One region of the Pseudomonas sp. AC070 genome, then DNA from elsewhere that is predicted to be linked to it. Evidence: predicted binding sites of a transcription regulator. Region 1 holds the regulator's gene; the other holds the start of a gene.

Region 1 (14,843 bases):
CACGGTGACCACGTTGCCGCGCAGGTTGATGATGCCCAGCACGTAGCTAGGGGCACCCGGCACCGGGGCAATTTCGGTGTAGCGCAGCACTTCCTGCACCTGCATCACGTTGATGCCGTAGGTTTCGTTATCCAGACGGAACGTCACCCATTGCAGAATGGGATCTTCGGAACCTTGCGCGGACGTTTTCTTCATATCCCTAGCCTCATCAATGCCACTGTCATGGCGTACGGGTGTAACCCGCCGTTTACTTTAGCGCCCCGATTTGCGGGGCCGTTCAATCGGTTACTGCACGCGACCATCGCTGCCTAAGCGCTTGGCGGCGCCGCTGGCGATCAACTCGGCCAGAACGGCCACATCCACCAACGCACACATATGCTCGATAACGGTACCTGCCAGCCACGGACGCTGGCTGCGCTGACTGCGCCACTTGACCTCTTTGGGGTCCAGGCGAATCGAGCGACTGACCTGATGCACCGCCAGACCCCATTCGTAGCCTTGCACGGAAATCACATACTGCAAGCCCTGGCGGAAATCATCGCGGTAGCGGTCGGGCATTACCCAGCGCGCGGTGTCGAGTACACGAAGGTTGCCAGCCTGGCACGGGAGGATACCGAGGAACCAGTCCGGCTGGCCAAATAGTGGCGTCAGCTCCTGGCCGACTAGCGGGTAAATCGAGCCCAAACACACCAACGGCACCGCCAGCGTCAGGCCGGCGACGTCGAATAGCAGGCACTCGAACGGCTCTTCGCCCCAGCTCGGTTGGCCTTCGAGCTGCAACGGCGGCGGCGTGGGCGTCATGTCTGTCTGAATTTGCTGCTCGACGACCGACTCAACCACCGGCGGTGCGAGCACCACGGGTTTTTCGACGACGGGTTTTGCTTCAATCGGTTTTTCCGCCACCGGCTGCGCTTGCTCGACCAGCAAGGTTGGCATCAGCAACGGCTTGGGCATTTCCAGGGTAGGCAGGACCAGCGTCGGCCGCTCCAGCACTACCGCAGCAGGTCGGGCAGCCACGGGCGGCGCTTGCAGACGCGCGTCGCGCACCTGTTCTTCCAGCACAGCGGCTTCGAATTCATCTAGGGAAACGGCGTCGGACTCAACCGCCACCGGCTTCGGCTTGCTAACAGGCGCTGGCGCAGGCTGCATCGCACGCACGGGAGCCGCCACCGGCGCCGGTGCTGGCGCAACGACAGCAAGGCTCACCGGCTCAGCGGGAAACGCGTCGGCCAGTTCGGCAGCCGCTTCCTGCAGCAAGCCGTCCAGATAGGACTGCAAGGCCAGCTGCGGGCGATTAGCGGTAGCGGTAGGACGACTCATAGAACAAACCCGGTGAAATGGACTGACTCATATATCGGCAGCATCCGCCGCAGACTTGAGTCAGCCCTGATAGCAAAAATCGCCATGCTATGCGACCTGCGCAGACAGTTCGTGGCTGAGCAAGTGCTTGAGCAGCGCGCGATACGCCAGTACACCCCGGCTCTTGTCATCGAATTGTGAAGGCGTCTGCCCTGCCCGACTGGCATCGCGCAAGCGGGTGTCGACCGGAATGTAGGCGGGCCACAGGTGGTCCGGGTAGGCATTGCGCAGCGTGCGCAAGGTGCTTAACGAGGCCTGGGTGCGGCGGTCGAACAGGGTCGGCACGATGGTGTACGGCAAGGCTTGTTTGCGCGAGCGGTTGATCATCGCCAGCGTGCTGACCATGCGTTCCAAACCTTTCACGGCGAGAAACTCGGTTTGCACAGGAATGGCCAACTGCTGGCTGGCTGCCAAGGCGTTCACCATCAACACGCCCAACAAGGGCGGGCTGTCGATGATGGCGTGGTCGAAGTCATCCCACAGCTGCGCCAGGCTTTTGGCGATCACCAGGCCCAGGCCGCTCTGCCCCGGCGACTGCCGCTCAAGGGTGGCGAGCGCCGTGCTGGAAGGCATCAGCGAAATCAGCGGATGGCTGGTGGGTAACAGCAATTGCCCCGGCAACCCTTGCGGCACGCTGCCTTGGTGCTGGAACAAATCGAATGCGCTGTGCTCCAGCGAATCGGGGTCATGCCCGAAATAGCTCGTCATGGAGCCATGTGGATCGAGATCGACCACAACCACGCGCTTGCCCGCATCGGCCAACAGCCCTGCGAGTGCGATGCTCGTGGTGGTCTTGCCGACCCCACCTTTTTGATTGGCTACTGCCCAGACTCTCATGTTCGTTATCCTCCCGGCGCACCAAGGGCTTACCGAGAACAAGCGCCAACCTAAGGGGCCGGCGACGGGGAATTGACAGCACCGCCCGAAGGCGGCTGCACCGCAGGCGGTTGTGCAGGTTGTGTGCCAGCCCGCTCTAACGCGGCGTCGGGCTGGGCATGAGCACTGCCTACACCGCTCACGCTGCGTCGCACATCCAAGTTGCGTGACACCACCAGCACCACCCGGCGATTGCGCGCTCTTCCCTCTGCCGTCGCGTTATCCGCGATTGGCTGAAACTCTCCATAACCGACCGCTGCCAGGCGCCCGGCGTTCACGCCATCCATGGCCATCATTCTTACAATGCTAGCTGCCCGCGCCGTAGACAACTCCCAGTTCGTAGGAAATTGCGCGGTCTTGATCGGAAGATTATCTGTGAACCCTTCCACATGAATCGGATTCTCGTAAGGCGCCAGAATTTTGGCAACTTTTTCGATAATGGTGAAGGCCGTGTCGTTGGGAATGGCATCACCGCTGGGAAACAGCAGGCTCGAGTTCAACTCGATTTCAATCCACAACTCGTTGCCACGCACCTTCAATTCATCGCTTTTGATCAGGTCGCCGAACGCCGCTTTTACCGCATCGCTGATTTCCTGCAGGGCCTTGCTCGGGTCTTCGCCGTGGGCTTCGTCCTGGTCCTGCATCTTTTCAGGTTCAGTGGTCAGCGGCCTTTCTTCGCCGACCGGAATCGGTTTGACGGCGCGGTCGGGCTGGTTGAAAACGCCCACCAGCGTGTCGGAAAGAATTTTGTACTTGCCTTCGTTGATCGAGGAAATTGAATACATCACCACAAAAAAGGCGAACAGCAGCGTAATGAAGTCGGCGTAGGAGACCAGCCAACGTTCATGATTTTCATGTTCTTCCTGATGCCGCCGACGCGCCATAGTGAGCCCGACCTTTAGTCCATGAAGCCTTGCAGCTTGAGCTCGATGGAGCGCGGATTCTCACCCTCGGCAATCGAGAGAATGCCTTCCAGGAGCATTTCCCGGTAACGCGACTGGCGCAGGGCGATGGCTTTGAGCTTGTTGCCCACGGGTAAAAAAAACAGGTTGGCCAAGGCCACGCCGTAGATGGTGGCGACAAACGCCACGGCGATACCGCTGCCCAGCATGCTCGGGTCGGCCAGGTTGCCCATCACATGAATCAGGCCCATGACCGCACCAATGATGCCGATGGTGGGCGAGTAACCGCCCATGCTGTCGAACACCTTGGCGGCTTGAATATCGCGGCCTTCCTGGGTGTAGAGGTCCACTTCCAGAATGCTGCGAATGGCTTCGGGCTCGGCGCCGTCCACCAGCAATTGCAAGCCTTTGCGGGCGTAAGGGTCAGCCTCGACGTCAGCGACCGCTTCCAGACCGAGCAAGCCTTCTTTACGCGCCGTCATGCTCCAACCCACCACGCGGTTGATGCCGCCGGCCAGGTCGATGCGTGGCGGGAAAATAATCCAGCGCACCACGGCCAACGAACGTTTGAACACCGACATCGGCGTTTGCAGAAACGCCGCGCCCAAGGTACCGCCCACCACAATCAGAAAAGCCGGGCCATTGACCAGTGCGCCGACGTGGCCGCCTTCCAGGTAGTTGCCCCCCAGAATGGCAACGAACGCCAAAATCACCCCGATAAGGCTAAGTACATCCATCAGACACAGGCCTCCACCAGGTGTCGACCGATGTCATCAAGGCTGTAAACCGCGTCTGCGAGGTTGGCTTTTACGATGGCCATGGGCATGCCGTAAATCACGCAACTGGCTTCGTCTTGCGCCCACACCTGGCTGCCGCCCTGCTTGAGCAGGCGCGCGCCTTCGCGGCCGTCGGCGCCCATGCCGGTAAGCACCACGGCCAGAACTTTGTCGCCATACGCTTTGGAGGCGGAGCCGAAGGTGATGTCCACGCACGGGCGATAGTTCAGGCGCTCATCGCCAGGCAGAATTTTTACCGTGCCACGGCCGTCGACCATCATTTGTTTGCCACCGGGCGCCAGCAAGGCCAGGCCGGGGCGCAGTTGGTCGCCGTCTTCGGCTTCTTTCACGCTGATTTTGCACAGCTTGTCCAAGCGCTCGGCAAACGCCTTGGTGAAGGCGGCCGGCATGTGCTGAATCAGCACGATGGGCGCGGGGAAATTCGCTGGCAGTTGGGTTAGAACGCGTTGCAGCGCCACCGGGCCGCCGGTCGAGGTGCCGATGGCCAACAGTTTGTAAGGCTTGCGCTTGGGCGCTGCGCTGGAGCCGGCAGCAGGCGCTGCAGGAGCCGGCCGTGGCGCAACTGGCGCGGGGCGCGCAGGGGTGCTGCTGGTGGCGGTGCTGGAAGAGCTGGCGGCGGGCGCATGACTGGGCGCAGGTGCCGGCGCGGCAGCAGGCATACCGCTGTAGCGGCGATTACTGCGGGCGATGGTGTGTACCTTCTCGCACAGCAGTTGTTTGACTTTCTCGGGGTTGCGGGAGATGTCTTCGAAATTCTTCGGCAGGAAGTCCACCGCACCGGCATCCAGCGCATCGAGCGTAACGCGCGCGCCTTCGTGGGTGAGCGAGGAGAACATCAGTACCGGAGTGGGACAGCGCTGCATGATGTGACGCACGGCCGTAATGCCATCCATCATCGGCATTTCGTAGTCCATGGTGATCACGTCAGGCTTGAGGGCCAGGGCCTGATCGATCGCTTCGCGACCATTGGTGGCAGTGCCAACGACCTGGATATTCGAGTCGGCGGAGAGAATCTCCGAGACACGCCGGCGGAAAAAGCCGGAATCGTCCACCACCAGAACCTTAACTGCCATAACCGCTCCTTTGTACCCGCCCGAGACCCCGTTGGGCCGTCGCGCTTGGTGCTGCGCAAGCAGGCGGAGCGCTTATTTACGTCCCGTAAATGCCACGCTCCATGCCTTATCTACGCTGAGTGACACACCGCATCAGATGCGGCGTGCGTAACGCTTGAGCATGCTCGGCACATCCAGAATCAGGGCAATGCGCCCATCACCCGTAATGGTGGCCCCGGACATTCCCGGAGTGCCTTGGAGCATCTTGCCCAGCGGCTTGATCACGACTTCTTCCTGGCCCACCAACTGATCGACCACAAAGCCGATCCGCTGCGTGCCCACCGACAGAATCACCACATGGCCTTCGTGCTGCTCTTCGTGCTGGGCGCTGCTGATGAGCCAGCGCTTGAGGTAGAACAGCGGCAAGGCTTTGTCCCTCACGATCACCACTTCCTGACCGTCGACGACGTTGGTGCGCGACAGGTCGAGGTGGAAGATTTCGTTGACGTTAACCAGCGGGAACGCAAACGCCTGGTTGCCGAGCATGACCATCAAGGTCGGCATGATCGCCAAGGTCAGCGGCACCTTGATGACGATCTTGGTGCCTTGGCCTTTGGCCGAGTAAATGTTGATGATGCCGTTGAGCTGGGAAATCTTGGTTTTCACCACGTCCATGCCCACGCCACGGCCAGACACGTCGGAAATCTCGGTTTTGGTCGAGAAGCCCGGGGCGAAAATCAGGTTGTAGCATTCGGCTTCGCTGAGGCGGTCTGCGGCGTCTTTGTCGAGCACGCCCTTCTCCACCGCTTTGGCGCGCAGTACGTCGGGGTCCATGCCGTTGCCGTCGTCCGAAATCGACAGCAGGATGTGGTCGCCCTCTTGCTGCGCCGACAGCACGATTTTGCCGCCGCGGCTTTTGCCGGCGGCTTCGCGTTTTTCCGGCGACTCGATACCGTGGTCCACCGAGTTGCGCACCAAGTGAACCAACGGGTCGGCGAGTGCCTCAACCAGGTTTTTGTCGAGGTCGGTTTCTTCACCGACCAGCTCCAGGTTGATCTCTTTTTTCAGGCTGCGGGCCAGGTCGCGAACCAAACGCGGGAAGCGACCGAAGACTTTCTTGATCGGCTGCATGCGGGTTTTCATCACCGCGGTTTGCAGATCTGCCGTCACCACGTCGAGGTTGGACACCGCCTTGGACATGTTCTCGTCGCCGCTGTTGAGTCCCAGACGCACCAGACGGTTACGCACCAGCACCAACTCGCCGACCATATTCATGATTTCGTCCAGCCGCGCGGTGTCGACGCGCACGGTGGTTTCCGCTTCGGCGGCTGGGCCGGCTTTATCAGCAGCGGCAGCAGCAGGTGCCGGGGCTGGCGCAGCGGCAGGTTTAGCCGGGGCGACAGGTTTGGCCGGCTCGGCTTTCGCGGCGGGCTTGGGCGCAGGTGCAGCTGCTTTCGCCGGCGCGGCGGCGGCCGGCACTGGCGCCTGGGCAGCGGGTTCTACGAATTTCCCTTGGCCGTGCAGTTGATCCAGCAAGGCCTCGAATTCGTCGTCGGTAATGTTGTCGCCAGCGCCACTCGCCGCAGGCGTTGCCGCTGCTACTGGCGCGGCGGGCGCTTGCGGCTCAGCGGCGGGCTCAACGAATTTGCCTTTGCCATGCAACTGGTCCAGCAGCGCTTCAAATTCGTCATCGGTAATTTCATCGCCACCACCGGCAGCGGCCGGGGCCGCACTGGCAGGCGGCGCGCTGACCGGCGCAGCGGGCGCGGCAGGAGCAGCAGCGAACTGGCCTTTGCCGTGCAACTGGTCGAGTAGCGATTCGAATTCGTCGTCGGTAATTTCATCACCGCTGGCGGCTGCTACGGGCGCTTTGGGCTCGTCGTGCAGGGCATCGAGCAACTGCTCGAATTCGCTGTCGGTGATATCGCCAGAGGCTTCTGCCGCAGCGGGCGCCTCGGCAACGTCGGGTTCGGGTTCAGCCTCTGGTTCGGCAGTCGCACCGGCCAATTCTGCGGCACTCTGCGGCTCGGCCAAACGGGCCAGCGCCGCCAACAGCTCTGGCGTAGCCGGTGTCGGCGTGGTGCGTTCGCGCACTTCAGAAAACATGCCATTGACGGCATCAAGAGCTTCGAGAACGACGTCCATCAACTCCGAGTCAACGCGCCGCTCACCCTTGCGCAGGATGTCGAACACGTTTTCGGCAATGTGGCAGCACTCCACCAGCTCATTGAGCTGGAGGAAGCCGGCGCCACCTTTGACGGTGTGGAATCCGCGGAAAATCGCATTGAGCAGATTGGAATCATCCGGGCGGCTTTCCAGCTCGACCAATTGTTCCGATAACTGCTCAAGAATTTCGCCGGCCTCTACCAGGAAGTCCTGGAGGATTTCTTCATCGGCGCCGAAGCTCATCTGTGTGCTCCCTAGAATCCCAAGCTTGATAGCAGATCGTCCACGTCGTCCTGATTGGAAGCGACGTCTTCACGCTTATCGGCATGAATCTGCGGACCTTCACCATGAGAAGGCTCTTTTTGTTGTTCTTGCTCGGCGCGCAGCACGGCATGGTCGTGCTCGATACCCGCGAAACGGTCCACTTGGCTGGCCATAAGCACCAGTTTCAGCAGGTTGCTTTCCACTTCGGTAACCAGTTGCGTAACGCGCTTGATCACCTGACCGGTGAGGTCCTGGTAATCCTGGGCGAGCAGAATGTCGTTGAGATGCCCCGACAATTTGCTGCTGTCACGTTCGCTTCGGGCGAGGAACAGTTCGATGCGTTTGGCCAATTCGCGGAAAGCTTCGGCACCCAACTCGCGGCGCATAAAGCGACCCCAGTCGGCGCCCAGCGCAGTGGCTTCATCGTTGAGGTCGTTAACCAGCGGCGCGCTCTGCTCCACCAGATCCATGGTGCGATTGGCCGCTTTCTCGGTCATCGTCACGACATAGTTCAGGCGTTCAGTGGCGTCGGTGATTTGCGACACTTCCTTGGCATGTGGCACGCGTGGGTCAAGCTGGAAATTGACGATGGCGTTGTGCAGCTCACGCGTCAGTTTTCCCACTTCGTGGTAAAGACCACGATCACGCACTTTGTTGAGCTCATGAATGAGCTGCACCGCTTCGCCAAAATTACCTTTTTCAAGGCTATCAACGAGCTCGCGGGCATTGGATTTTAGGGACGACTCAAGGTCGCCCATGGGTAGATCGTCGTGCGCCATATTGCCCCCACGGCCGGGATCAGCCGTTAACACGCTCGAAGATTTTTTCGATCTTCTCTTTCAGCACTTGAGCTGTGAACGGCTTCACTACGTAGCCATTCACCCCGGCCTGCGCCGCTTCGATAATCTGATCGCGCTTGGCCTCGGCGGTCACCATCAGCACCGGCAGGTGCTTGAGACGGTCATCGGCGCGAACCGCACGCAGCAGGTCGATACCGGTCATTCCCGGCATGTTCCAGTCAGTGACGAGAAAGTCGAAGCTGCCGCTTTGCAGCATGGGTAAAGCGGTGGTTCCGTCATCAGCCTCAGCGGTGTTGGTGAATCCCAAGTCACGCAAGAGGTTCTTGATGATCCGTCGCATCGTTGAGAAGTCGTCAACGATGAGGATTTTCATGTTTTTGTCCAAGTCGACCTCCGTACAGTCCTAAACGCACCCAGCACCTGGATGCGCGTTGAATCGAGAAACTGGCAGTGCCGCTCAGCTAGCGCGCCACTCGCTCAAGCGTGCACGCAAACGAGCGGCACACTGGCTATGCAACTGGCTGACCCGCGATTCGCTGACCCCCAGCACTTCGCCAATTTCCTTGAGATTCAGTTCTTCGTCGTAATACAGCGACAACACCAACTGTTCACGTTCAGGCAGTCCAGAGATGGCCGCCGCCAATGCCGATTGGAAGCGTTCATCTTCCAGATCGCGCGAAGGCTCGAAGTGGGTAATGCCAGCGTCTTCACGCAGACCTGTGTGCTCGCCGTCCTGAAGAAGGTCGTCGAAACTGAACAAGCGGCTGCCCAAAGTGTCGCCAAGAATGCCGTAGTAATCCTCGAGACTCAATTGGAGTTCGGCCGCAACTTCTTGATCTTTAGCGTCTCTGCCCGTTCGGGCTTCAATTTTTCTAATTGCGTCACTGACCATGCGACTGTTGCGGTGCACCGAACGCGGCGCCCAATCGCCCTTGCGTACCTCATCCAGCATAGATCCACGTATACGAATGCCGGCGAAAGTTTCAAAACTGGCGCCTTTGCTGGAGTCGTATTTCTTAGAGGCTTCAAGCAGACCGATCATGCCGGCCTGGATCAGATCTTCCACCTGCACGCTTGCCGGCAAACGTGCCAGCAAGTGGTAGGCGATGCGTTTGACCAGAGGCGCGTAACGCTCGATCAACTGGTGCTGGGAGTCCTGCGCCTGTGCCTTGCTATACATACGGAGCCCATTGCCTGATGTCATACGGCCGTATCAGCAAGCGGTTGCTGGACCAGACGCTCCACGAAGAACTCCAAGTGCCCACGCGGATTGGCTGGTAACGGCCAGGTGTCGACCTTCTGCGCGATGGCCTTGAATGCCAGCGCGCACTTGGAGCGAGGGAAGGCCTCATAAACTGCGCGTTGCTTCTGTACCGCCTTGCGTACCGACTCGTCGTAAGGCACAGCGCCGACGTATTGCAAGGCGACGTCGAGGAAACGATCAGTCACTTTGGTCAGCTTAGCAAAGAGGTTGCGACCTTCCTGTGGGCTGTGCGCCATATTGGCCAGCACACGGAAACGGCTCATGCCGTGGTCGCGGTTCAGCAGTTTGATCAGGGCGTAGGCGTCGGTGATGGAGGTGGGCTCATCGCACACCACCACAATCACTTCCTGGGCCGCGCGCACAAAGCTCACCACCGCATCGCCAATACCGGCAGCGGTGTCGATCACTAATACGTCGAGGTTGTCACTGATGTCGCTGAACGCCTGAATCAGGCCAGCGTGTTGCATGGGCGTGAGCTGCACCATGCTTTGTGTGCCGGAGGCTGCCGGCACGATGCGGATGCCACCCGGCCCTTGCAGCAGCACGTCGCGCAGTTCGCATTCGCCACTGATGACGTCAGCCAGGGTGCGCTTGGCCGACAGGCCCAACAGCACGTCCACGTTGGCCAGGCCCAGGTCGGCGTCCATCAGCATCACACGCCGACCAAGGTCAGCCAGGGCCAGGGAAAGATTGACCGAAACATTGGTCTTGCCGACGCCACCCTTGCCGCCGGTCACCGCGATCACCTGTACGGGATGCATACCCATGTTATCTACACACCTTGTCTAGCTCGACTGAGGCCACTTGGCTGATTACGTTCAGGCTCGGCACCGGGCCAATCTGAACGACTAAATTTCGTTACTGCCTTGCTCTACAGCGAATCAGCCTGCGCGACGCGCCGGGTTCTGGTACAGCCCGGCGAACATGTCGGCCATGGCGTCTTCACTGGGCTCCTGAGGCGCCTGCAAACTCACGGCCCGACTCACCAACTGATGACTGCGCGGAACGTGCAAGTCATCTGGAATGCGCGGACCGTCTGCCAGATAGGCTACCGGTAGATGCTGGCTTATAGCCAGACTTAAAACCTCGCCCAAACTGGTTGCTTCATCGGCCTTGGTAAGAATACAGCCACTCAGACCGCAACGCTTATAGCTATGGTAGGCCGCCTTGAGCACTTGGCTCTGGCTGGTAGCGGCCAGAACCAGATAATTTTTCGATTTGACCCCACGACCGGCCAAGGTTTCCAACTGCATGTGCAGCGCCGGATCATTACCCGGCAAGCCGGCGGTATCGATCAGCACCACGCGTTTGCGCGCCAATGGCTCGAGCGCTTGGGTCAGCGAGGTGCCGGGGTCCACTTGGGTCACCGACACATTAAGAATGCGACCCAAGGTTTTCAGTTGTTCCTGGGCACCGATGCGGTAGCTGTCCATGCTCACCAGCGCCACGTGTTGCGCGCCGTATTTCAAAACATAACGCGCCGCCATTTTTGCCAGTGTAGTGGTTTTGCCCATACCAGCCGGACCAACCAGGGCGATCACACCACCCTCTTCCAGCGGCTCGACTTTTGGCGTTTTGATCGCGTGGGCCAGGTGGGCAAGAATCATGCGCCAGGCCTGACGCTGCTCGGACACGGCAGACACCCGCTCCAGCAGCACGCGCGACAATTCTGCCGGCAAGCCCATGCGTTGCAGACGACGCCACAGCGCAGCCTGTTGCGGACGGCGACTTTGCATCTGACCCCAGGCCATCGAGCCCAGTTGCACTTCAATCAGCTCGCGCAGGCCGTTCAATTCGAAACGCATGGCGTCGAGGCTGCGTTGGTCGGTTGCCACCGCCTTCGCAGGTTGCGGCGCCGGTGCGGCAGCCGGTTTTGGTCGCTCAGGGCGAACAAACGAGGCCGGCAACTCGGGCGCCACGATGGACTCATTGGCGAACAACTGGCCGTCTTTCATTTTTTCGCCGGCCACACGGGTGGCCAGATCGGCTTGCGCCGACACCAGCATCGACTGCGTGCGACGCAACTCGTTCTCAAGCTCAGGGTTCGGCTGGCGTGCAGGAATCACCGGCGCCTGGTAGTCCAGGGCAGCGGTCAATTCCACGCCTCCGGCGACACGGCGCGTGCCGATGATGGACGCATCGGCGCCCAGCTCATCGCGAACCAACTTCATGACTTGACGCATATCGGCGGCGAAAAAGCGTTTAACTTGCATGACCTAAGCCTCAGTTCAGTTCTGACCCACCGTGGCAACGATGGTGACCTGCTTGTTGTCTGGGATTTCCTGGTACGCCAACACGTGCATGGTCGGTACTGCCAACCGTGCGAACCGCGAGAGCATCGCCCGAACCGGACCGGCTACCAGCAGAATCGCAGGCTTGCCGAGCATTTCCTGGCGTTGCGCGGCGTCCACCAGGGAACGCTGCAGCTTCTCGGCCATGCTTGGCTCCAGGAGAATGCCATCCTCGGAGCCTTGACCGGCCTTCTGTAGACTATTGAGCAATATCTGTTCCAACCTCGGCTCCAAGGTGATCACAGGCAGCTCCGGCTCTAGTCCCACAATGCCTTGCACGATTGAGCGCGACAGCGCGACACGCACCGCTGCCACCATGGCGGCGGGATCTTGACTCTTCACGTTGCTAATCGCTTCGGCGATAGAACGGATATCGCGAACCGGCACCTGCTCTTGCAGCAACGACTGCAACACCTTGAGCAAGGTCGACAGCGAGACCACGCCCGGCACCAATTCTTCGGCCAGTTTCGGCGAGCCCTTGGCCAGCAATTGCAGCAGCTGCTGCACTTCCTCATGGCCGAGCAATTCATGGGCGTGCTTGTGCAGCACCTGGTTCAGGTGCGTGGCGACCACGGTGCTGGCGTCGACCACGGTGTAGCCCAACGACTGCGCCTGATCGCGCTGGAACTGGTCGATCCAGACCGCATCCAGGCCGAACGCCGGATCTTTGGCGGCCACGCCGTTGAGCGTGCCGAACACCTGGCCGGGGTTGATCGCCAGCTCGCGGTCCGGGTAAATCTCGGCTTCGGCCAGGCTCACGCCCATGAGCGTCAAACGGTAGGCGTTGGGCTGCAAATCGAGGTTGTCGCGGATGTGCACCGAGGGCATCAAAAAGCCCATCTCTTGCGAGAGCTTTTTACGCACGCCCTTGATCCGCGCCAGCAGCTGGCCGCCTTGGTTGCGGTCTACCAACGGAATCAGGCGATAGCCCACTTCCAGGCCCACCATGTCCACCGGCGTTACGTCATCCCAACCGAGTTCTTTCACTTCCTGAGCGCGCTGGGCCGGCAGCAGCTCTTGCTGGCGCTGCACTTCGGCCACTTCGGCCACCTTGAGTTTGCGTTGCTTGTTGGCGATCCAATACGCGCCACCTGCGGCCAGAAAGCCCAGGCTGAGAAAGGAGAAATGCGGCATGCCAGGCACCAGGCCCATGGCGATAATCAGCGCAGCGGCGACGCCCAAGGCTTTGGGCGAGGCAAACATCTGGCGAGTGACTTGCTGACCCATGTCTTCGGAGCTGGAAACACGGGTCACCATGATCGCGGCGGCGGTGGACAGCAGCAGCGATGGAATCTGCGCCACCAAACCGTCACCGATGGTCAGCAAGGTGTAGATGCGGCCAGCGTCGCCGAAGCTCAGGTCGTGCTGAACGATACCGATGGCCATGCCACCGATCAGGTTGATAAACAGAATCAGCAAACCGGCGACGGCGTCACCGCGCACGAACTTGCTGGCACCGTCCATGGAACCGTAGAAGTCCGCTTCCTGGGCCACTTCACTGCGGCGCAGCTTGGCTTGAACCTGATCGATCAGGCCGGCGTTGAGGTCGGCGTCAATCGCCATTTGTTTGCCGGGCATGGCGTCGAGGGTGAAACGCGCGCTCACCTCGGAGATACGGCCGGCACCCTTGGTGACCACCACGAAGTTGATGATCATCAAAATCGCGAACACCACGATACCGACCACGTAGTTACCGCCGATCACCACCTCACCGAAGGCCTGAATCACCTTACCGGCGGCGTCGTGGCCTTCCTGACCGTGCAGCAACACCACGCGGGTGGAAGCCACGTTGAGGCCCAGGCGTAGCAGCGTGGCGGCCAGCAGAATGGTCGGGAATACGGCGAAATCCAGCGGGCGCAACGCATAAATCGCCACCAGCAGCACGACAATCGAAAGCGCCAGGCTGAAGGTAAATAGTACGTCGAGAATGAACGGCGGCACCGGCAACATCACCATGCCGAGCATCACCAGCAGCAACAGCGGAATACCGATATTGCCGTGCCGCAAGCCCGCCAGGTTGCCCCGAACATCGCCGATCAGTTGTGCGCGATCTATTGCCACAAGCCCATTCCTCGCCATTCAAACTTTTGACGCAAACGCGTCGCTAGCGGGGCTTTTGCAAGAAGTCGTCCAACTTTGGGATTGGGGCTTGAATGCTTTTTTGTAGGAGCGACCTTGGTCGCGAACGGGGTTTGCAGGGTTCGCGACCAAGGTCGCTCCTACACGCCCTTCAGTTACTCATCGCGACGCAGGTCTGGCGGAATGGGCAGATCTTTCAGGGGATCAGGCCGCTTGCCTTTGCCCGAACGGAACTGGCGCAACTGGTAGACGTACGCCAACACCTGCGCCACGGCAAGGTAAAGCCCCGCCGGAATCTCGCGATCCAGATCAGTGGAGTGGAAAATCGCCCGCGCCAGGCCAGGCGATTCCAGCACCATCACTTTGTGTTCATTGGCAATTTCGCGAATCTTCAGCGCCACAAAGTCGCCACCTTTGGCCAGCAGCACCGGCGCACCACCCTGCTGCGGGTCGTACTTGAGCGCGACGGCAAAGTGCGTCGGGTTGGTAATAACCACGTCGGCCTGAGGCACGGCGGCCATCATGCGGCGCTCAGCCATCTCCCGCTGCATCTGGCGAATCCGCTGTTTGACCTCGGGCTTGCCCTCGCTGTCTTTGTATTCGTCGCGGACTTCCTGCTTGGTCATCAGCATTTTTTGCCGGTTGTCCCAGAGCTGGAATGGCACGTCGACGGCGGCGATGAAAATCAGCCCCCAGGCCATCCACATGGCGCTGCGCCCCACCACCGTGATGCTGTGCATGATCGCCGCTTCCAGCGGCTCATGGGCCAGGGCCAGCAGGTCGCGCTTGTCGGCGTTGAGCACCGCCAGCGCCACCATCAGCACCAGGGCGAACTTGGCGAGGGCTTTGAGCAGCTCCAGACCGGCCTTGGCCGAGAACATGCGCTTGATGCCAGGCAGCGGGTTGAGCCGCCCGAAGTTCGGCGCCATCGACTGCGGCGAAAACAACCAGCCACCCAAGCCAATCGGCCCGAGAATCGAGGCCACCAGCAGC
Region 2 (14,961 bases), 1.4 Mb from region 1:
CTGTTCGGCCCACGCATGGCCACCGCGCACCGCGAGAAGCTCTACGCCGGTTGGCTGGACGCGGTTAAGCGCGTGCGCAGCGACGGCTGATACGCGCGCTGTTGCGCTGGAAAAAGCGCCGGCTGTATCAGGCCGGCCGCTGACAATCTGGGTATCGTGAGCGCCTTCATCCGCTAGGAGCGCGCCCATGTCCCTCGACTTTCACCAGATCGACGCTTTTACCCAGCAACCGTTTGCCGGCAACCCGGCCATTGTTTACCGGCTGGACAGCTGGCTGGACGAGGCGCGCATGCAGGCCATCGCCGCCGAGCACAACCTGGCGGAAACCGCGTTCGTGGTGAAAGAGGGCCAGGCCTGGCACATCCGCTGGTTCACGCCCACCTGTGAGGTGCCGTTGTGCGGCCATGCCACGCTGGCCACGGCCTTCGCGTTGTTCACCGTGCATGGTGAAACCGCCGATCAACTGAATTTCACCTGCCAGTCCGGCGCGCTGAGCGTGAGCCGCGAGGGCGAGCGCTTGGTGCTGAATTTTCCAAGCCTGCCGGGCGAAATCTTTGAGGCGAGCGCGGCCATCAAGGCAGCGGTGAACGGGCCGATTGTCGAGGTGCTCAACACGGGTAAGGAATTGTTGGTGGTGCTCGAAAGCGAACAACAGGTGCGCGACTGCCAGCCGAACTTGGCGGCCGTTGCGCAGCTGCCGTGGCTGGGCATGATCGTCACCGCGCCCGGCGAGCGGCATGACTTCGTCTCCCGCTATTTCGCCCCGGCCATCGGCATTGACGAAGACCCGGTGACCGGCTCGATCCATTGCAGCCTGATTCCCTACTGGGCAGAGCGCCTGGGCAAAACCCGGTTCGACGCGTTCCAGTGTTCGGCGCGCGGCGGCGAGCTGTTCTGCCGACTCGACGGCGAGCGCGTCAGCATTGGCGGCCACGCCGTATTGGTGGCCAGCGGTTCGTTGCATCTGTGACCGCGTGCCGCTGAGCAACCGGGCGAGGCGCGGGGGGCTGGTTATACTGGCCTAACGTTCCTTATGGAGAAGGACTGCTAATGCCGTCTCGCCACCAGCTGCTGCGTGTGCGTCGAATCCTCTTAGCCAGCAGCGCTTCGCTGGGCTATCTGTTGCTGTGCTGGTTGGCGTTTGCCGGCGGGTTTATGCAACTGACTCTGGCCGGCATGCTGCTGCTGACCATCGCCGTGGTCGCCAGTACCGCCGGTTTCCTGGCCCTGACCTGGTTCAACCTCAACCTGCGTTTTCGTGATCCCAGCCTGACGGTGCCGCAGATGGGCTGGGCGATTGGCGTGATCTTCGTCAGCGTTTACTACGCCGACAGCCTGCGTTCGCTGTTTCTGATGATGGTGTTGGTGGTGCTGATGTTCGGCGCTTTCCGGCTGACGTTGGGCGGTTTCGTGCGTGTGGGGCTGTTCACCATCGGCTGTTACGCGGTGCTGATGGCCGCGCTGCTGTATCGCGGCGTGCGCTTCGACTGGCACGTGGAGGCGATTCGCGCCCTGGCGTTTTTCGTGCTCACCGGTGGCGTGTCGATGCTGGGCCTTGAGATGAGCCGGCTGCGCAATATTCTGCAGGAGCGCAACCGCGACCTGCAGGTGGCGCTCGAGCGCATTCAGCAGTTGGCGATCACCGACGAGCTGACCGGCTTGTACAACCGGCGCTTTGCCAACGACATTCTCGATCAGCAAAAAGCCCTGGCTGATCGCGGCACCTACGATTTTGTGGTGTGCATGCTCGACTTAGACTTCTTCAAACACGTTAACGACGCCTACGGCCATCCCGGCGGCGACGCGGTGCTGTGCCAGTTGGCGACGATTCTGCAGCGCATGGTGCGAGACGTGGATTTTGTCGCAAGGATGGGCGGCGAGGAGTTTTTACTGGTGCTCTCGAACACCAACGAAGCGGGCGCCGCCTACGCCATGGAGCGCTTGCGCCAGGCGCTGAACACTACGCAGTGGGAAGGCTTCCCACAGTTGCGGCTGACATTGTCGGTGGGCATCAGCCGCTACGTGAGCCCGGAACCGTGGCAAACCACCTTGCAGCGCAGCGACACCGCGTTGTATCAGGCCAAGGACAGCGGCCGCGATCGGGTGGTCGTGCTTTAGAGCTGACTGCCGGGTGCGGCGAAGGTGACCACCTGCTGCGCCGCCACCCGCACGCCAACGTACTCGCCGGCTTGGCGCTGCACGTGGCTGGGAAATAACGCGTCCACATGCGCACCCGTGGCCAACCGCAGGCGATACAGGGTGTTGGCACCCTGAAAGCTGCTGCTCAACACCTGCGCCTGTTGGTCGCCCTGCTCAGTGAAGGTGAGGTCGTCGGGGCGCAGCAACACGTCCACCGGGCTGCCGCTGGGCCAGTCGCGGGCCTGGCAACTGACAACGCCCAGTTCGGTTTGCACCGACTCGCGGCTGAGCAGCTCGCCGCGAATGAAATAACCCTGGCCGATAAAGCTCGCCACGAAGGGCGTTTGCGGGCGGTGATAGAGGTTGTACGGCGTGTTCCATTGCTCCAGGTGGCCTTCCTTGAATACGCCAACCTGATCGCTGACGGCGAACGCTTCTTCCTGGTCGTGGGTGACCAGAATGGCGCTGGTGCCGCGCGCTTTGAGAATCTCACGCACTTCCTGGCTCAAGCGGCGGCGCAGTTCGTTGTCGAGGTTGGAAAACGGCTCATCGAGCAACAGCAACTGCGGTTCCGGCGCCAATGCGCGAGCCAGCGCCACACGCTGCTGCTGGCCGCCCGACAATTCATGGGGAAAGCGTTTGGCCAACGTCGAGAGCTTCACCAGTTCGAGCAATTCTGCTGTGACCTGGGCGCAATTGGCCTGCTGGCGAATGCCAAAGGCGACGTTGTCGGCAACGGTTAAATGCGGGAACAGCGCGTAGTCCTGGAACACCATGCCGATGCGGCGCTTCTCGGGCGCCAAGGTGAAGCCGGGGCGCGAGAGTAGGGTGTCAGCGAGCTGGATGTCGCCACTGAGCACCGGCTCAAACCCGGCGATGGCACGCAGCGTCGTGGTTTTGCCGCAGCCAGAAGGACCAAGCAAGCAGCCGATTTCACCTTCGTGCAGCGTGAGATCCAGCTGTTGCACCACGAGGTGGTCGCGGTAGCCGCAGCTGAGGTTTCGCAGGGCCAGCAGTGGCGCCGCACTCATGCCGGGCGGTAGCCGGGCTCGACCAGCATTTCCAGCAGCGCCTTCTGCGCGTGAAGGCGATTTTCAGCTTGGTCCCACGCGCCGGAGCGCGGGTCGTCGAGCAAGTCTTCGCTGATTTCCTCGCCACGGTGGGCGGGCAGGCAGTGCAGGAACAGCACGTCGCTGGCGGCTTGGTCGAGCAGGGCGCGGGTGACTTGATAGGGAGTAAACAGCGCGAGGCGTTCGGCGGCTTCTTCTTCCTGCCCCATGGAGGTCCAGACGTCGGTGCTCACCAGATGGGCGCCGGCCACGGCCTCGCGTGGGTCGCGCACGATGGTCACGCGGCTGCCAGCGGCGGCCAGGAAGCTGGCGTTGGGCTCATAGCCTTCAGGGCAAGCCACGCGCAAGTGGAAATCAAACTGCTGGGCGGCTTCGATGTAGCTGTTGCACATGTTGTTGCCGTCGCCAATCCAGGCCACGGTTTTGCCCTGAATCGGGCCGCGCAGTTCCTGGTAGGTCTGCATGTCGGCCAGCAATTGGCAGGGGTGCAAATCGTCCGACAAACCATTGATTACCGGCACGCGCGAGTGGGCGGCGAATTCGGTCAGGGTGCTGTGGGCGAAGGTGCGGATCATCACGGCATCAAGCATGCGCGACATGACGATGGCGGCATCGCTAACCGGCTCGCCGCGTCCGAGCTGGGTGTCACGCGGCGACAGGAAAATGGCCTGGCCGCCGAGCTGGATCATGCCGGCTTCGAACGAGAGGCGCGTGCGGGTGGAGGCTTTTTCGAAAATCATGCCGAGCACGCGGTTTTTCAGCGGCTCAAAAAGGATGCCTCGATTGCGCAGGCTCTTCAGCTCGATGCCACGACGGATCAGGCCCAGCAACTCATCGGGCGTGCAGTCCATTAGCGAGAGAAAGTGTCTTGCGCTCATCATTAACTACCTTTTGTACAACGATTGCGCTGGTGAACAAGCCGGGCCTTTTCGGGAAAAGGTTTTCACAAGAAAAAAGGGCTCTACCAGCGGCTGTGGGCCGCACGGTGCGACGAAATGGGGAGGCGGGATCTTATAAGGAAATGTCGCGCCGTGTCATCTTTGGCACGAATCGCGTTTATACGAGATGTCTCCAGCCGTTATGCCTTACGGCCTGACCCGTTTTTCAGGCATAAAAAAACCCCGCCGAAGCGGGGTTCTTTTTGAAGCGCGGGGAGTCTTAAACTACCTGTACTTCTTCAGCTTGCATGCCTTTCTGGCCTTTAGCGGCCACGAAAGATACGGTCTGACCTTCTTTCAAGCTTTTGAAGCCATCGGATTGGATAGCTTTGAAGTGCACGAACAGGTCAGCGCCGCCGTTGCTTGGAGTGATGAAGCCGAAGCCTTTTTCATCGTTGAACCATTTAACGGTACCAGTTTCGCGATTAGCCATGGTGTAGATCCTTGAACAGAGTGGATTGCGGCGGGCTACAGGCCCTGCCAGTACTGAGTGCAAAGAGTTATCGGAATACGTGTAGATGGTTGGATCGAGATCTAAACACCAAGTTGCGATTCGCGGTACACATGCAGCACAGTGGCCTAAAGATACGCACTTTGTTGGAGTAATGCGACTAGCGAAGCCTCTGTAATCGATATAAATGGCATATATCTGCCGAAACGCGGCTCCGTTGGCAGTTAAAAACGCTGTAAGGACCGCTTGAAGAACGGTATGGATTCTCCTGATGGGCCCCAATTCATGGGGCTTTAGCCTATGGTGCCGCTGCCGGTTGCGCTCCATAGTCAGCACTTAACGACCGGATGCGTCGTCCCAAATAAAAAATGAGGCCAGGCCGTGACCAAGACCCTCCATCACCGTGCGTGCCATTTATGCGAAGCCATTTGTGGGCTGAGCATCGAGACCGAAACCCAGCCCGACGGCACCCAGCAGATCCTTTCTATTAAAGGCGATGCCCTGGACAGCTTCAGCCAAGGCCACATCTGCCCCAAAGCCGTTGCGCTGCAAGATATCCAGCACGACCCCGACCGCCTGCGTCAGCCCATGCGTCGAGTGGGCAGCGAATGGCAGGCCATCGAGTGGGACGAAGCCTTCGAGCTGGTCGCCAGCCGCCTCGCCGATATCCAAGCGCGTCACGGCCAGAATTCCGTGGCGGTGTATCAGGGCAACCCGAGCGTGCATAACTACGGGCTGATGACCCACAGCAATTACTTTCTCGGCCAGCTGAAAACGCGCAACCGTTATTCGGCAACGTCGGTGGATCAATTGCCTCATCACCTCACCAGCCATTTGATGTACGGCCATGGCCTGCTGATTCCGATCCCCGATATCGATCACACCGACTTTATGCTCATCCTGGGCGGCAACCCGCTGGCGTCCAACGGCAGCATCATGACAGTGCCCAACGTGGAAAAACGCCTGAAAGCCATCAAGGCGCGCGGCGGCAAAGTGGTGGTGGTCGACCCGCGCCGCAGCGAGACGGCGGGTATTGCCGACCAGCATATTTTCGTCCGTCCGGGGCAAGACGCCGCGCTGCTGTTCGGCGTACTCAATACATTGTTTGAAGAAGGGCTGACCCGCGTCAGCCATCTGCCCATCGACGGGCTCGACGAGGTGCGCGGCGCCGTGGCGGCTTTTACCGCCGAGGCCATGAGTGCGCGCTGCGGCGTGCCGGCAGAGACCATTCGCCAACTGGCGCGAGACTTTGCCGCCGCCGATTCAGCTGTGTGCTACGGCCGCATGGGCGTTTCCACTCAGGTGTTTGGCACGCTCTGCCAATGGGTGGTGCAACTGATCAACCTGGTGACCGGCAACCTCGATCGCGTCGGCGGGGTGCTGTGCACCGAGCCAGCGGTGGATTTGGTGGCGACCACTTCGGGTGGCCATTTCAATCGCTGGCAGAGCAGGGTGTCTGGCTTGCCCGAGTACGGCGGCGAATTGCCAGTTTCAGCGCTGGCCGAAGAAATGCTGACGCCGGGAGAAGGGCAGATTCGCGCGCTGGTTACGGTCGCGGGCAATCCGGTGCTGTCGACACCGAACGGCCGCCAGTTGGAACAAGCGCTCGATGGCTTGGAGTTCATGCTGTGCATCGACTTCTATATCAACGAAACCACCCGTTACGCCGACCTGATTCTGCCGCCGACCGCGCCGCTTGAGCACGATCATTACGACACCACCTTCAACGTATTCGCCGTGCGCAACGTCACTCGCTTCAACGAACCGGTGCTGGCCAAACCGCAGGGGGCGTTGCATGACTGGGAGATTTTCATCGGACTGGCCAAGGCATTTGCCAGTAAAACCGAGGCAACGCTGAAGCCAACCATGGAGCCGGCGAAGATGATCGACATGGGCCTGCGCATGGGCCTGTATGGCGACAACTCCGAGCACAAACTGTCCGTCGCTATGCTGCGCGACCATCCCCACGGCATCGACCTGGGTGCCTTGAAGCCCAATCTGTTGGCGCGGTTGAAAACGCCGAGCAAAACCGTGCTGGCAGCGCCGCGAATTTTGCTCGATGACATCGCCCGTTTCGCGGCGCAGCCGGTACCGCAAGCCGGTGAGCTGGTGCTGATCGGCCGCCGCCATGTACGCAGCAACAACTCGTGGATGCACAACTATCACCGACTGGTGAAAGGCAAGCCGCGTCACCAATTGCTGATGAACCCGCAAGACATGGCCAGTCGCGCGCTCACCGACGGGCAGCGCGTCAGCGTGCGGTCGCGCGTGGGCATGATTGAAGTGGAAGTGGCCAGCAGCGACGACATGATGCCGGGTGTGGTGAGCTTGCCGCACGGCTGGGGCCACGGCCGGCCGGGCGTGCAGATGGCGATTGCCAGCGCGCAACCAGGCGCCAGCGCCAACGACCTGACCGATGAACGCCACCTCGACGTGCTGTCTGGCAATGCGGCGCTCAATGGCGTGCCGGTTGTGGTAGCGGCGGCGTAGGCCTGATAGGTACGACGATAGGAGGGTCGCGCCAAGTGCGCGGCTTTCCGATACAATGCGCGTCACCGTGTCGGCCCGTGAGTCGGCGAGTTTGACAGTCAGATAGGCCTTAGTGCTGAGGTACCCATGGATATCATCGAAACTATCAAAGAGCAGATCGCGAACAACGCCATCTTGCTGTACATGAAAGGCTCGCCGAACGCCCCGCAGTGTGGCTTCTCGTCGAAAGCCGCTCAGGTTGTCATGGCATGCGGCGAAAAATTCGCCTACGTCGACATCCTGCAAAACCCCGAAATTCGCGCCAACCTGCCGAAATACGCCAACTGGCCAACCTTCCCGCAACTGTGGGTCGGTGGTGAGTTGGTTGGCGGCAGCGACATCATGGTTGAGATGTTCGAAAACGGTGAGCTGCAAACGATGGTGAAAGCCGCCGCTGCCAAAGCCGACGCTTGATTAGCTGACGCGCAATAAAAAGCCCCGCCGAAGCGGGGCTTTTTATTGCCTGACGATTTACTCGTCCATCTGAGATTGCAGGTAATTCTGCAGGCCGACTTTGTCGATCAGGCTGAGTTGGGTTTCCAGCCAGTCGATGTGCTCTTCCTCGGAGCAGAGGATGTCTTCGAGCAGTTCGCGGCTGGCGTAGTCGCCAATGCTCTCGCAGTAGGCGATGGCTTCCTTAAGGTCGATGTGCGCTTTGTGTTCGATCTTCAGATCGCACTCGAGCATCTCTTTGGTGTTCTCGCCGATCAGAATCTTGCCGAGGTCTTGCAGGTTCGGCAGGCCTTCCAGGAACAAGATGCGCTTGATCAGCTTGTCCGCGTGTTTCATCTCGTCGATGGACTCGTGGTACTCGTGCTCGCCCAGTTTTTTCAGGCCCCAATCTTCATACATGCGCGCATGCAAGAAGTATTGGTTGATGGCGACCAGCTCGTTGCCGAGGATTTTGTTGAGGTGCTGGATGACTTTCTTGTCGCCTTTCATGTCTGCGGCCTGCCGTGCAAGGGGGTTATAGCGTGAGAGTCTGCCCCCGCATGTTTAAGGTGTCAAATGTAAGTAATTGAATTTAAACAGAAAATAAACCCGAATAAGAATGTTTAGATTCCGCGTCTTGGCGCTAACTAATTGAATTTCAGGCATAAAAAAACCGGACACGCGGTCCGGTTTTCAGAAACTGACTACTTTAAGCCGCAGAAAATTGTGCATATCCAAGGGCGGCCTGGCTGCTTTGCACTTCGGTAAGCGCTTCGCGTACGACTTTCTTGGCCAGCGTCGCGCATTTGCCGCACTGGCTGGCGACTTCCAGCGACTCACGAACGTCGCGGTAGCTGCAGCAACCTTCGTAGATTGCATCGCGGATCTGACCGTCGGTAACACCCATGCAGAGGCATACGTACATATAAGGCCCGAACTCAAAGTGACTTGATGCGGGGGATATTAATGTTAATGAGAATGCTTGTCAAAACTCGACGGGGACGATTCCTACGCTTACTGATGAACGGTCTTATCCTCAAATGCCGGGCACAAAAAACCCGGCGCAGCGGCCGGGTTTTCTAAAGCGGAGCGGGGCAGCGATCAATCGTCGAAATCCTGCCAGCCGCCCATTTCCTTCCAACGGTTAACGATGCCGCAGAACAGCTCGGCGGTTTTCTCGGTGTCGTACCGGGCGGAATGCGCCTCACGGCCGTCGAAATCCATGCCTGCCGCCTGACACGCGCGCGCCAGCACGGTTTGCCCGTAGGCGAGGCCGGCGAGGGTGGCGGTGTCGAAGCTGGAGAAAGGGTGGAACGGGTTGCGCTTCAGATCATTGCGAGCCACGGCCGCATTGAGAAAGCCCAGGTCGAAACTGCTGTTGTGGCCCACTAGAATGGCGCGCTTGCAGCCGTTGGCTTTTAGCGCTTTGCGGATGCCACGGAAGATATCCGTCAACGCCGCTTCTTCGCTCACCGCCATACGTAGCGGGTGGTCGAGCTTGATACCGGTGAACTCCAGCGCGGCAGCCTCGATGTTGGCGCCTTCAAACGGCTCGATACGGAAGAAGTAGGTGTGCTCCGGAAACAGAAAGCCTTTTTCGTCCATGCCAACGGTGACGGCTGCAATTTCCAGCAGCGCGTCGGTGGCCGAGTTGAACCCGCCGGTTTCCACATCGACCACCACCGGCAAATAGCCGCGAAAGCGCGCGGCCATGGGGTGGCGCGAATTGCTGCTGCCGCCTTCCGGTTCGTCGTCGTAGTTGTCTTCACTCACGCGGTTTGCTCCAGCAAGCGCCAGCGCAGTTTTTCACCGGCGCGCAGCGGGACGACACTGTGCTCGCCAAGCGGCAGGCTGGTCGGGGCAGTCCATTCTTCACGGACCAAGGTAATGGTGTCGGTATTTCGCGGCAGGCCGTAGAAGTCCGGGCCGTGCTGGCTGGCGAACCCTTCAAGCTTGTCCAGCGCGTTACGTTGCTCGAACGCTTCGGCGTACAGCTCAATCGCCGCGTAGGCGGTGTAGCAGCCGGCGCAACCGCAGGCAGCTTCTTTGGCGTGTTGAGCGTGCGGCGCCGAGTCGGTGCCAAGGAAAAACTTGGCACTGCCGCTGGTGGCGGCGTCCAGCAGGGCTTCCTGGTGCACGTTGCGCTTGAGGATCGGCAAGCAGTAGAAGTGCGGGCGAATGCCGCCAACCAGCATGTGGTTGCGGTTATAGAGCAGGTGATGGGCCGTGATCGTCGCGCCGACGTTGGCCGGGGCGCTGTTGACGAACTGCACGGCATCGCCGGTGGTGATGTGTTCGAACACCACCTTAAGCGTAGGAAAGCGCTCGACTACACGGGTCAGGTGCTCATCGATAAACACCTTCTCGCGGTCGAACACGTCGATCTCGCCGCGCGTCACTTCGCCGTGCACCAACAGAGGCAGGCCCACTTCAGCCATGGCTTCAAGCACGTGGAAAATTTTGTCGACGCTGGTCACACCAGAGTCGGAATTGGTCGTGGCGCCGGCTGGATACAGCTTGGCAGCGTGTACGAACCCAGATGCCTTGGCGCTGCGAACGTCGTCCGGGCTGGTGAGGTCGGTGAGGTACAGCACCATCAGCGGCTCGAAATGGCTACCGGCGGGGCGGACGGCAAGGATGCGCTGGCGATAGCCGTCGGCTTCAGCGGCGTTGCGCACCGGCGGCACCAGGTTCGGCATGATGATGGCGCGACCGAAGGTGCGCGCGACGTCGGCGACCGTATGGGGCAACACCGCGCCGTCGCGCAGGTGAATATGCCAGTCGTCCGGACGCAGCAGGGTGAGGCGGTCAGTCATGGGGGGCGATACCAGATCAGCGAAATTTGTGCGGTGAAAACTGCTGCGAATCCTACCGGAAAAGCCTGGTAGCGGCACCCGCTATCAAGTTTTCCCAACGCCAACCGATACCCCCATCAGAACGCCGTAATTCTTCATGGAGCCTACCGTGCGCCAGCGCTATCTCGCCTTGTTCAGCTTATTCGCCAGCCTGCCGGCCATGGCGATCACCTTCCAAACGCGCCTGGAAAAGGTTGAATGGAAGGTCGACGGCGATCAGTTCGAGTGCCGCCTGTCGCAGGACATTACTGATTTCGGCCAAGGCCAATTCGTACGCCGTGCCGGTGAACAGGTCACCTTCCGCCTGCAGGCCCGCGAGCGCTGGCTGGGCGCGGGTTCCGCCACGCTGATTGCGGCCGCAGCGCCGTGGCAGCCGGGGCGCGGCGACGTCAATCTGGGGATCGTCACCGTCGACAACGGCGCCACGCCGTTCAACAGCACCCAGCAACAAGGCGCGCGCATGCTTACCAGCATTCTGGAAGGCCGCAGCCCCGTGGTGCGTCATCGCATGCCGGACGGCGGTGAGGGCGTTGAAGTTCGCCTGCTGCCAGTCAAGTTCAACAAGGCCTACCACGACTATCTGGACTGCACGACCAAGCTGCTGCCAGTGAATTTCGACCAGATCAAACAAGTGCAAGTCGCCTTCCCAGGTGGCGGTGCGGACCTCGACGATCTTTCCCGCGCCAAGCTGGAAATAATCCTGCAGTACCTCAAGGCCGACCCCAGCGTTAACCACATCGAGCTGGACGGCCATTCGGATAACGGCGGCAACCGGCTCACCAACCTGGATATGTCCCGCCGTCGCGCGTTGGCGGTGCAGGAATATTTCAAGGCCAATGGCATTCCTGAAAGCCAGGTCATCGTTCGCTTCCACGGTGAGCGTTATCCGTTGGTACCCAACACCAATGTCGCTAACCGTGCGAAAAATCGCCGGGTGACCGTGCACTTGTCCCGCGAGCCAATGCCGCCAGCACCGACCACGCCCGCGAGCGCGCCGATAAAACCTGCTGCCACGTCCTGATTACAGGTTGTGCGCTTCCCGTCGTTTAGACGAAAGAATCCGTCGCTTCATCGTCATTAGCTGTCGCGCCTCTGTAAATTGTGCGGCGCGGCCAGTAGAATCGCGGGTTTTCCGTAGAACCCCGTGGAGTGATGGCATGGCGGACGTAAAGAAGGTTGTCCTGGCGTATTCCGGTGGCCTGGACACTTCGGTGATTCTCAAGTGGCTGCAAGACACCTATCAATGTGAAGTGGTGACATTCACCGCCGATCTCGGTCAAGGCGAAGAAGTTGAGCCAGCCCGTGCCAAGGCACAGGCCATGGGCGTCAAGGAAATCTTCATCGACGACCTGCGCGAAGAGTTTGTTCGCGACTTCGTTTTCCCCATGTTCCGCGCCAACACCGTGTACGAAGGCGAGTACCTGCTGGGTACTTCCATTGCCCGTCCGCTGATCGCCAAGCGTCTGATCGAAATCGCCAACGAAACCGGCGCTGACGCCATTTCCCACGGCGCCACCGGCAAAGGCAACGACCAGGTTCGCTTCGAACTCGGCGCTTATGCGCTCAAGCCTGGCGTAAAAGTGATCGCTCCGTGGCGTGAGTGGGATTTGCTCTCGCGTGAGAAGCTGATGGACTACGCCGAAAAGCACGCCATCCCAATCGAGCGTCACGGCAAGAAGAAATCGCCGTACTCCATGGATGCCAACTTGCTGCACATCTCCTACGAGGGCGGCGTGCTGGAAGACACCTGGACCGAGCACGAAGAAGACATGTGGAAATGGACCGTCTCGCCTGAGAACGCTCCAGACAAACCGACATACCTGGAACTGACCTACCGCAACGGTGACATCGTCGCCCTCGACGGCGTGGAAATGTCCCCGGCCACCGTGCTGGCCACGCTGAATAAAATCGGCGGCGAGAACGGTATCGGTCGTCTCGACATCGTTGAAAACCGCTACGTGGGTATGAAATCCCGTGGCTGCTACGAGACGCCCGGCGGCACCATCATGCTGCGTGCTCACCGCGCCATTGAATCGATCACCCTGGACCGCGAAGTCGCTCACCTCAAAGACGAGCTGATGCCCAAGTACGCCAGCCTGATCTACACCGGCTACTGGTGGAGCCCGGAACGTCTGATGCTGCAACAGATGATCGACGCCTCGCAGGCCCACGTGAACGGCGTGGTTCGTCTGAAGCTGTACAAAGGCAACGTCATCGTCACTGGTCGTAAGTCTGAAGGCTCGCTGTTCGACGCCAACATCGCCACCTTTGAAGAAGACGGCGGCGCGTACAACCAGGCCGACGCGGCTGGCTTTATCAAGTTGAACGCCCTGCGCATGCGCATCGCCGCCAACAAGGGTCGCAAGCTGTTCTGATAAGCTTTTGCGGCTGACCAAACCCCGGCCACGAGCCGGGGTTTGCATTTATAAGCCTGTCACAGGCAACCGATGAGGAACGACTGATGAGACTGCTGCACACCATGCTGCGCGTCGGCGATATGGACAAATCCATCGCGTTTTATACCGAGGTGCTGGGCATGACCCTGCTGCGCCGCAAAGACTACCCCGACGGCCAATTCACCCTGGCATTCGTGGGCTACGGCAACGAAGCGGACAACAGCGTGATCGAGCTGACCCACAACTGGGGCGTCGAGAGCTACGAGCTGGGCACCGGTTACGGCCACATCGCCCTGGAAGTAGCCGACGTCTACAAAGCCTGCGAAGACATCCGCGCCCGTGGCGGAAAAATCACCCGCGAGCCAGGCCCGATGAAGCACGGCACCAGCATTCTGGCCTTCGTCGAAGACCCGGATGGCTACAAAATTGAACTGCTGTCGCCCTCGCGCGGCGACTAAAAGATGCCCTGTAGGAGCTAGCTTGCTAGCGAACCCTGCAAACGCTGATTTCCGAGTTTCCAGGGTTCGCGACCAAGGTCGCTCCTACAAAAGCGAGGCAGCGCCCAATAAAAAGCCCGACATCAAGTCGGGCTTTTTATTGGCTGATCACAGATCAAAATCGTATTCGGCCAGTTGTTTGTGCAACCGTCGCTCTTCCAAGAGGTTGTCGATGATGCGGCGCTTGGTCAGGTTGGTTTTTGCCACCTCAACCGGTGCTTCCACCACTTCCTCGCTTTCGTCACTTACCACGTCTTCGTCGAGTTCCAGTTCTTCTTTGCTAGTGCTCATTGACGTCCACTCCGGCTACAGGGCCATTGGCGCACCTTATATAGGCAAATTCGGGACGGGTAAAAAAGATTTTTTCAATCGAGCGATAGTAGGAACATTAAAAAGTCAATCGTCCGAGGTTTTGGCTTTGTACTCGCACAGGTCTTCAATCCGACAGCTACCACACCGTGGCTTGCGGGCGAGACACACATAACGGCCGTGCAAAATCAGCCAATGGTGCGCATCCATCAGAAAATCCTTGGGCACAAACTTCAGCAGTTTCTTTTCCACCTCCACCACGTTTTTGCCCGGCGCGATGTTGGTGCGGTTACTGACGCGGAAAATGTGCGTGTCCACCGCCATCGCCAACTGCCGGAACGCGGTGTTGAGAACCACGTTGGCGGTCTTGCGGCCCACGCCCGGCAAGGCTTCCAGCGCTTCGCGATTTTCCGGTACCTGGCTGCCGTGTAGCTCGATAAGGCGCCGGCAGGTTTCGATCACGTTCTTGGCTTTGCTGTTGTACAGGCCAATGGTCTTGATGTACTCGCTCAACCCGTCCACGCCCAGCGCGTAAATCGCCTCCGGGGTATTGGCCACCGGGTACAACTTGGCCGTGGCTTTGTTGACGCTAACGTCGGTGGCTTGCGCCGAAAGAATCACCGCAATCAGCAGCTCAAACGGCGTGGTGTAGGCCAACTCGGTCTTCGGCTCGGGGTTGTCTTCGTGCAGGCGGCGAAAAATTTCGTAGCGTTTAGCGGCGTTCATCGGCGGTCGGGTCGGCAGAAAGAGAAGAGGGAAACACTGATCGGGACAACGCCCACAGCGCGCCCAGCACTATAAACGCGCCAGGTGCCAGGGCGAAAAGCGGCAATCCGCTGAAGCCGGGAACAGACCAGCCAGAAGCGCTTGGGCCAAACAACCACTCGGCATGGCTGAGCAGCGTGCCGAGGCCGAGCAATTCCCGCAGCGCGCCGAGCAGCAGGGCGACCCCGCTGAACAGCAAACCGTGGCGCAGCCCTTGTAGCGCGTTTGCCGGGGCCTGCACTACGGCGAGCAGAAGCAGCGGCAAAAAAATTCCCAAGGCATTGCGCAGCTCCAGTGCTCTGGCCTGCATGAGCAAGTCTGCGACGCTCAGCAGGGCGCACGCCGCGAGCAGCAACACTGCGCGCACTAACGTGGCGTCCAATCGGCGCAACAGCCCGGCCAGCACGCCCACAGTGATCAGCAGCGGCAGCGCCACGATGCTCAGCCCCAGGCTTTTAATCAGCAAATCGCTGGCACCCAGCAGCGGCGCCAGGGCCAGCCAATTAAGCGGCCTCATGGCGCCACCCCTTGAAGCAGGTGAGCTTTATGCGCATCGAAATACCGCAGGCCCTGTTGCACG

What was found. The regulator FliA, encoded in region 1, starts transcription of late flagellar genes. The targets are predictions, from matches to a motif close to CTAAAGTTTNNNNNNNNNNNGCCGNTAA.
Region 2: the regulator FliA is predicted to act here: its motif matches at 10,459-10,486, upstream of ACZZ0Q_RS09100 (flagellar protein MotY).

The regions. Positions count from the first base shown of each region.
Region 1 is NZ_OZ409871.1:3,406,380-3,421,222, forward strand. It holds gene ACZZ0Q_RS15235 (chemotaxis protein CheW) at 1-195, opposite strand, end outside; gene ACZZ0Q_RS15240 (CheW domain-containing protein) at 286-1,320, opposite strand; gene ACZZ0Q_RS15245 (ParA family protein) at 1,408-2,196, opposite strand; gene motD (flagellar motor protein MotD) at 2,247-3,119, opposite strand; gene ACZZ0Q_RS15255 (flagellar motor protein) at 3,134-3,874, opposite strand; gene ACZZ0Q_RS15260 (protein-glutamate methylesterase/protein-glutamine glutaminase) at 3,874-5,007, opposite strand; gene ACZZ0Q_RS15265 (chemotaxis protein CheA) at 5,140-7,395, opposite strand; gene ACZZ0Q_RS15270 (protein phosphatase CheZ) at 7,407-8,195, opposite strand; gene ACZZ0Q_RS15275 (chemotaxis response regulator CheY) at 8,215-8,589, opposite strand; gene fliA (RNA polymerase sigma factor FliA) at 8,674-9,420, opposite strand; gene fleN (flagellar synthesis regulator FleN) at 9,417-10,247, opposite strand; gene flhF (flagellar biosynthesis protein FlhF) at 10,362-11,693, opposite strand; gene flhA (flagellar biosynthesis protein FlhA) at 11,709-13,826, opposite strand; gene flhB (flagellar biosynthesis protein FlhB) at 14,006-14,843, opposite strand, start outside.
Region 2 is NZ_OZ409871.1:1,987,499-2,002,459, forward strand. It holds gene glpK (glycerol kinase GlpK) at 1-90, shown strand, start outside; gene ACZZ0Q_RS09045 (PhzF family phenazine biosynthesis protein) at 188-970, shown strand; gene ACZZ0Q_RS09050 (GGDEF domain-containing protein) at 1,051-2,118, shown strand; gene ACZZ0Q_RS09055 (ABC transporter ATP-binding protein) at 2,115-3,170, opposite strand; gene argF (ornithine carbamoyltransferase) at 3,167-4,087, opposite strand; gene ACZZ0Q_RS09065 (cold-shock protein) at 4,368-4,580, opposite strand; gene ACZZ0Q_RS09070 (molybdopterin oxidoreductase family protein) at 4,980-7,088, shown strand; gene grxD (Grx4 family monothiol glutaredoxin) at 7,215-7,541, shown strand; gene bfr (bacterioferritin) at 7,599-8,069, opposite strand; gene ACZZ0Q_RS09085 (bacterioferritin-associated ferredoxin) at 8,269-8,484, opposite strand; gene rnt (ribonuclease T) at 8,661-9,332, opposite strand; gene pyrC (dihydroorotase) at 9,329-10,375, opposite strand; gene ACZZ0Q_RS09100 (flagellar protein MotY) at 10,524-11,435, shown strand; gene ACZZ0Q_RS09105 (argininosuccinate synthase) at 11,572-12,789, shown strand; gene gloA (lactoylglutathione lyase) at 12,876-13,268, shown strand; gene ACZZ0Q_RS09115 (PA3496 family putative envelope integrity protein) at 13,416-13,598, opposite strand; gene nth (endonuclease III) at 13,704-14,342, opposite strand; gene ACZZ0Q_RS09125 (Rnf-Nqr domain containing protein) at 14,329-14,898, opposite strand; gene ACZZ0Q_RS09130 (RnfABCDGE type electron transport complex subunit G) at 14,895-14,961, opposite strand, start outside.